DNA from 2 places in the Streptomyces sp. NPDC021100 genome. Region 2 is predicted to be linked to the other one. Evidence: riboswitches for the same ligand, from Rfam matches in the RefSeq annotation. Region 2 holds a riboswitch; the other holds the start of a gene.
The links. Region 2 has a riboswitch for cobalamin ahead of nrdI (class Ib ribonucleoside-diphosphate reductase assembly flavoprotein NrdI). Riboswitches for the same ligand answer to the same signal wherever they lie in the genome.
Positions count from the first base shown of each region.

Region 1 (3,249 bases), on a different contig from region 2:
CCATCGCCGCCGCCAACCTCTTCACCCGCAACATCTACAAGGACTTCCTGCGGCCGGACGCCTCGCCCGCGCACGAGGCGAAGGTCTCCAAGCTCGCGTCCCTGCTGGTGAAGGTGGGCGCGCTCGTCTTCGTCCTCACCATGGACAAAACGGTCGCCATCAACTTCCAGCTGCTGGGCGGCATCTGGATCCTCCAGACCGTCCCCGCCCTGGTCGGCGGCCTGTTCACCCGCTGGTTCCACCGCTGGGCGCTGCTGGCGGGCTGGGCGACCGGCATGATCTACGGCACCTGGCGCGCGTATGACACCCCGAGCGCCACGCAGGACCACTTCGGCAACACCAACCTCATCCCCTTCATCGGAGAGAAGGGGTACATCGGGCTGACGGCGTTCGCGCTGAACGTGCTCGTCGCGGTCGTGCTGACCTTCGCGTTCAAGGCGCTCGGCACACCGGACGGCGTGGACGAGACGAAGGCGTCCGACTACACGGCGGACGCGGGCGACCCGGGCGTCCAGGCGGAACTGCCCCCGGCGACGGCGGGAGCACCGGGCGGTCACTGACGCCCGGCTACGACCGTCGGCCCCCGCCTCGCCGGCGGGGCCGCGGTCGGCCGGGCCGGCTCGCCCAGCGCAGCGCCTCCGCCTCCCCGGGCGGCAGCAGGCCCGCACCGACGAGCGCGGCGCGCCCGGCCTCCCTGCCGGCCAGCAGATAGCCGAGGTCGCAGGAGTCCGCGTCGTGGTAGTGGCCATCGGTGACCAGGACGGCCGCCGCCACCCCGCCGAGCCCCTCCAGCAGACCCTGCCGCAGCGCCGGAAGGTGCTCCCGGGGCAGCAGGTCCTCCGGCACGGCACTGAGCAACTCCAGCCCACCGCCCGGACCGGGCGGTTCGACGTCCGCGACGATGTGCGCGTAGGGCCCGCAGCCACCGAGGTTGAGCCGCACGCACACGCGGATCCCCGGCACGGGCCGGGGCAGGGGCGTCACGGCGGCATCGCCGAGGGGGCCGCCTGTGATCGATCTCCCGTTCGACATAAGCGGACCGTACGAGTCCCCGGCCCGTCGACGCCCTCCCACCGACGGACGTCGGCCGGTGGTACGTCTACACATTCGTGAAGCCCGGCCGCCCTTCCCTTCTGCCGCCGCGTGACAGGGGATCGCTTCCGTGAACGCGCCTGTCACCGGGCCCCTCCGTTAGCACATTCCGCGACCGCTCCATGACGTGACGACACAACATGTGGGGGCACGCGCGATCGTCGGCACTAGATGTATGCTCGTCCTCGCTGTCGCCGCAGGGGAATCCGGTGGAAATCCGGAACTGTCCCGCAACGGTGTACGTACGGGCCCAATCCGCCCGTTCCGCAGTCCGAGGACCTGCCGGCAGCACGCCATCGCCGGGCCCGCCCGGTACGGCGTCTGAACACGTCCGGGCCTCGCGGGTTGGGCCGGTGGACGCCCGCGCGCACGCCTCGTACGGCTTCCGTACGCCGTCGGCTGCGCGTGCGCGCCCCCCTGCCTTCCCGCCGGGCCCCCGAGCGAGGAGAGCCACACGTGACGATCGCGCCCGCGGAACCTGTTTCAGGTCCGGTCTCTGCGCCCGAGGCGGACACGACCGGCGGCCCCGGGACCGCGCTCCTGCGCACCCTGACGGAGCTCACCGCCGATCTGCCCGCCACCGACCCCGGCAAGGTCGCCGCCGCCGCGCTGCGCGGCAGGCACCCCGGGTCGGACGAGGCCGAACTGCGCTCGCTGGCCACCGAGGCCGCGGCCGGGCTGATCTCCGAGGAGCCCGAGTACTCGCGGCTCGCCGCGCGGCTCCTCACGCTCGCCATCGCCGAGGAGGCGGCCGGGCAGGGCGCGGTCTCCTTCTCCGCGTCCGTCGCCACCGGCCACCGCGAGGGCCTGATCGCCGACGAGACCGCCGCGTTCGTGCGCGAGCACGCCGAGCGGCTGGACGCGCTGGTGGACGCCGCGCTCGCCGACGGCGCCGACGACCGCTTCGGCTACTTCGGCCTGCGCACCCTGCACAGCCGCTACCTGCTCCGCCACCCGATCACCCGGAACGTGATCGAGACGCCGCAGCACTTCCTGCTGCGCGTGGCCTGCGGCCTGGCCGAGGACGGATCGGTCCGCGCCCTGGAGGACGTGGCCGAGCTCTACCGCCTCACCAGCACCCTCTCGTACCTCCCCTCCTCCCCCACGCTCTTCAACTCCGGCACGCGCCACCCGCAGATGTCGTCCTGCTACCTGCTGGACTCGCCGCTGGACGAGCTCGACTCGATCTACGACCGCTACCACCAGGTCGCGCGGCTGTCGAAGCACGCGGGCGGCATCGGTCTGTCCTACTCCCGCATCCGTTCCCGCGGTTCGCTGATCCGCGGCACCAACGGGCACTCCAACGGCATCGTGCCGTTCCTGCGGACGCTCGACGCCTCCGTCGCCGCCGTCAACCAGGGCGGCCGGCGCAAGGGCGCGGCCTGCGTCTACCTGGAGACCTGGCACGCGGACATCGAGGAGTTCCTGGAGCTCCGCGACAACACCGGCGAAGAGGCCCGCCGCACCCACAACCTCAACATCGCGCACTGGATCCCGGACGAGTTCATGCGCCGGGTCGAGGCGGACGCGGACTGGTCGCTGTTCTCCCCGGCCGACACCCCGGACCTGGTCGACCTGTACGGCGACGAGTTCGACGCCGCGTACCGGAAGTACGAGGCCGAGGGCAAGGCCGTCAAGACCATCCCGGCGCGGGTGCTCTACGCCCGGATGATGCGCACCCTCGCGCAGACCGGCAACGGCTGGATGACGTTCAAGGACGCCGCCAACCGCACCGCCAACCAGACCGCCGAGCCCGGCCAGGTCGTCCACTCCTCCAACCTCTGCACGGAGATCCTGGAGGTCACGAACGACGGCGAGACCGCGGTCTGCAACCTCGGTTCCGTCAACCTCGCCGCCCACCTGGGCGCGGACGGCGAGATGGACTGGGAGAAGCTGGACCGGACCGTCCGCACGGCCGTCACCTTCCTCGACCGCGTCGTGGACATCAACTTCTACCCGACCGAGCAGGCCGGGAACTCCAACTCCCGCTGGCGCCCGGTCGGTCTGGGCCTGATGGGCCTCCAGGACGTCTTCTTCCGGCTGCGGCTGCCCTTCGACTCCCCCGAGGCGAAGGCCCTGTCCACCCGGATCTCCGAGCGGATCATGCTCGCGGCGTACGAGGCGTCCGCCGACCTCGCCGAGCGGCACGGCCCGCAC
Region 1 covers NZ_JBIRQH010000001.1:513,244-516,492, forward strand. Annotated here, with positions in the region: gene mctP (monocarboxylate uptake permease MctP) at 1-560, shown strand, start outside; gene ACH4PU_RS02365 (hypothetical protein) at 568-1,032, opposite strand; cobalamin riboswitch at 1,255-1,394, shown strand; gene ACH4PU_RS02370 (ribonucleoside-diphosphate reductase subunit alpha) at 1,549-3,249, shown strand, end outside.
Region 1: another riboswitch for cobalamin. It lies ahead of ACH4PU_RS02370 (ribonucleoside-diphosphate reductase subunit alpha); the one in region 2 lies ahead of nrdI (class Ib ribonucleoside-diphosphate reductase assembly flavoprotein NrdI).

Region 2 (3,249 bases):
CCGGCCGACCGTCTCGTAGCCCAGCGAGGCGTCGTAGGTGCTGGGCGTGTTGACCTGGAGGATCTCCGAGCAGAGGTTGGACATGTTGATCCAGCCCGGGATCGGGTTCGCCCGGTTCACCGTGTCCTCGAACAGCAGGTACGGGTAACCGGACTCGAACTGTAGCTCCGCGACCGTCTTGAAGAATTCCCGCGCGCTCAGCGCGGTCTTCCGGATGCGGGGGTTGGCGACCATGGCGTCGTAGTGCTCGCTGACGGACAGGTCGGACAGCGGCCTGCCGTACTCGCGCTCCACGTCGTACGGCGAGAACAGGTGCATGTCCTCGTTCCGCTTGGCCAGTTCGAAGGTGATGTCGGGTACGACCACACCCAGGGACAGCGTCTTGATGCGGACCTTCTCGTCCGCGTTCTCCCGCTTCGTGTCCAGGAACCGCATGATGTCCGGGTGGTGCGCGTGCAGGTAGACCGCGCCCGCCCCCTGCCGCGCGCCGAGCTGGTTGGCGTACGAGAATGAGTCCTCCAGGAGCTTCATCACCGGGACGACTCCGGACGACTGGTTCTCGATCTTCTTGATCGGGGCACCCTGCTCCCGCAGGTTCGTCAGCAGCAGCGCCACGCCGCCGCCCCGCTTCGACAGCTGGAGGGCGGAGTTGACGCCGCGGCCGATGGACTCCAGGTTGTCCTCGACCCGGAGGAGGAAGCAGGAGACCAGCTCTCCGCGCTGGGCCTTGCCCGCGTTGAGGAAGGTCGGGGTGGCCGGCTGGAAGCGGCCGGTCATCATCTCGTCCACCAGCCGGGAGGCCAGCGCCTCGTCACCGGCGCCGAGGAACAGGGCGGTGGCGACGACCCGGTCCTCGTACCGCTCCAGGTAGCGGGAACCGTCGAAGGTCTTGAGCGAGTACGACGTGTAGTACTTGAACGCACCGAGGAAGGTGCGGAAGCGGTGCTCGTGGGCGTACGCCCGCCGGTACAGGTCCTCCAGGAACTCCCACCGGTAGCACCGGATCGGCGCCTCCTCGTAGTAGTCGTTCCCGATGAGGTAGTCGATCTTCTCCTTCAGCGACCCGAACACCACCGTGTTCGGGTTGACGTGCTGGAGGAAGTACTGGCGGACGGCCTCTCGGTCCTTGTCGAACTGGATGCGGCCGTCGCAGTCGTACATGTTCAGCATGGCGTTCAGCGCGTGGTAGTCCTTGCGCGTGCCGACCGACTCGCGCCGGCCCGCGAGCGCCGTGACCGGTGTGACGAGGGTGTTCATGCCGCCTGCCGCTCCGCCGTCGACGAGTATCGTGTCCAAAATTCCCGCAACCCTTCCCTTACGGCGCGGACGTCGCGGTCTGTGCCCAGCAGTTCGAATCGGTACAGCTCCGGGACCCTGCACTTCGCCGAGATCACCCGGCCGGCCAGGCAGTAGTCGGCCCCGAAGTTGGTGTTGCCGGAGGCGATGACCCCGCGCAGCAGCACCCGGTTGGCCTCGACGTTCAGGAAGCGGATTACCTGCCTGGGGACCGCGCCGGCCCGTTCGCCACCCCCGTAGGTCGGCGTGATCAGCACATACGGCTCGGTCACCTCGGGCATGCCCGTACGGCGCGGATGCAGGGGAATGCGTGTGGCCGGCAGGCCCAGCTTCTCCACGAAACGCCTGGTGTTCTCCGAGACGCTGGAGAAATACACGAGACCGCTCATCGTTCGCCGCCTCCTCTCGCTCGTTCCCGTCTTCGCCCGAGGGCCGGGAGGGGAGGAACGGCGGGGCGCGTACGGCGGGAGACCGGGTGGCGGGAAAACCGATACGCCTCACCCGGGGCCGTGCGTCTGCCACCTGGCCCTCCCTCGGGGCCTCGGAGCGCGCACACCGCTGTCCGGCGTGCGCACCGGTGGCAGGTCTTCGGACTCACGGGCGCGTCTCGTGTCGTACGAGGCTCCTACTGGCCGTCGCTTCCCAGACCCCGTTCTTGGGCCCAGTGCGTATGACGGCGGTCGTTCCCGCTCACCGCTGCGGGGCAGTCCCGGATTCCCACCGGGTTCCCTCTTGCGACGCCAAACACAAAGATGCCCGGCGAACCACCAGCACCGCCAACACTACATCTAGGAATCCAGCGACCGCACACATCCCAGATGTTGTGTCGCGCCCGAAACTTAGGTATACCTAAGTCCTGCCATTGGCCAGAGGGCGGCGGGATCTCCTGTGGGCCGGTTCGCCGTTCCACGCCCGCCATGGCAGACCGGAAGCGGAACGCAGAGAGGGCGGGAAGCGCCGCACCCGCGCTTCCCGCCCCTCCCCCGCGCCCCTGCCAAGGCCCTCACCCCGGCGGTCGTGCGGTTCCCTCAGCCCGTGCCCCGAGCCGCTCGACCGTGGCCGTAGATGTGGAACCCCCGGCCGGCCTTCCGGCCCAGCAGCCCTGCCTCCACCATCCGTTGGAGCAGCGGCGGTGGCGCGTAAAGGGGTTCGCGGAACTCGTCGTAGAGCGACTCCGCGATGGAGACGACGGTGTCCAGGCCGATCAGGTCGGCGAGTTTGAGCGGGCCCATGGGGTGGGCGCAACCGAGCTCCATGCCCGTGTCGATGTCCTGTGCGGTGGCGAAGCCGGACTCCGCCATGCGAACGGCGGCGAGGACATACGGGATGAGCAGGGCGTTGACGACGAAGCCCGCCCGATCCTGGGAGCGGATCACCGTCTTGCCGAGCGTACGGGCCGCGAAGTCCTCGGCCAGGGCGGTCGTCTCGGCCGAGGTGTGCAGCGAGGTCACCACCTCGACCAGCGGCAGCACCGGCACGGGGTTGAAGAAGTGCAGGCCGATCACCCGGTCGGCGCGGGTGGTCGCCATGCCGAGCCGCATGACGGGCAGGGAGGAGGTGTTCGTGGCGAGGACCGCCGCCGGGTCCTCGACGGTCTTGTCAAGGGCGGCGAAGATCTCGGCCTTGGCGTCCGGGTTCTCGACGACGGCCTCGACGACGAGCTGCCGGTCGGCGAGGTCGCCCAGGCTGCCGGTGAAGACGAGCCGGTCCAGAGCGGCGTCGGCGGCCTCGCGGATCAGCTTGCCCCGTCGTACGGCGCGGTCCAGGGAGGCGGCCACGCGGTCCCGGGCGGCGCGGGCGGCGACCGCGTCCACCTCGCACACCACGGTGTCCAGCCCGGCCCTCGCACACACCTCGGCGATCCCCGCGCCCATCTGCCCGCCGCCGACCACGCCGACGCGGGCGATGCCCGCGCTCACGCCCGCTCCGCCGGGCGGCGCACGAGGTGGCGGG
Region 2 covers NZ_JBIRQH010000014.1:180,305-183,553, reverse strand. Annotated here, with positions in the region: gene nrdE (class 1b ribonucleoside-diphosphate reductase subunit alpha) at 1-1,257, opposite strand, end outside; gene nrdI (class Ib ribonucleoside-diphosphate reductase assembly flavoprotein NrdI) at 1,254-1,685, opposite strand; cobalamin riboswitch at 1,858-2,080, opposite strand; gene ACH4PU_RS24280 (3-hydroxybutyryl-CoA dehydrogenase) at 2,325-3,215, opposite strand; gene aceB (malate synthase A) at 3,212-3,249, opposite strand, start outside.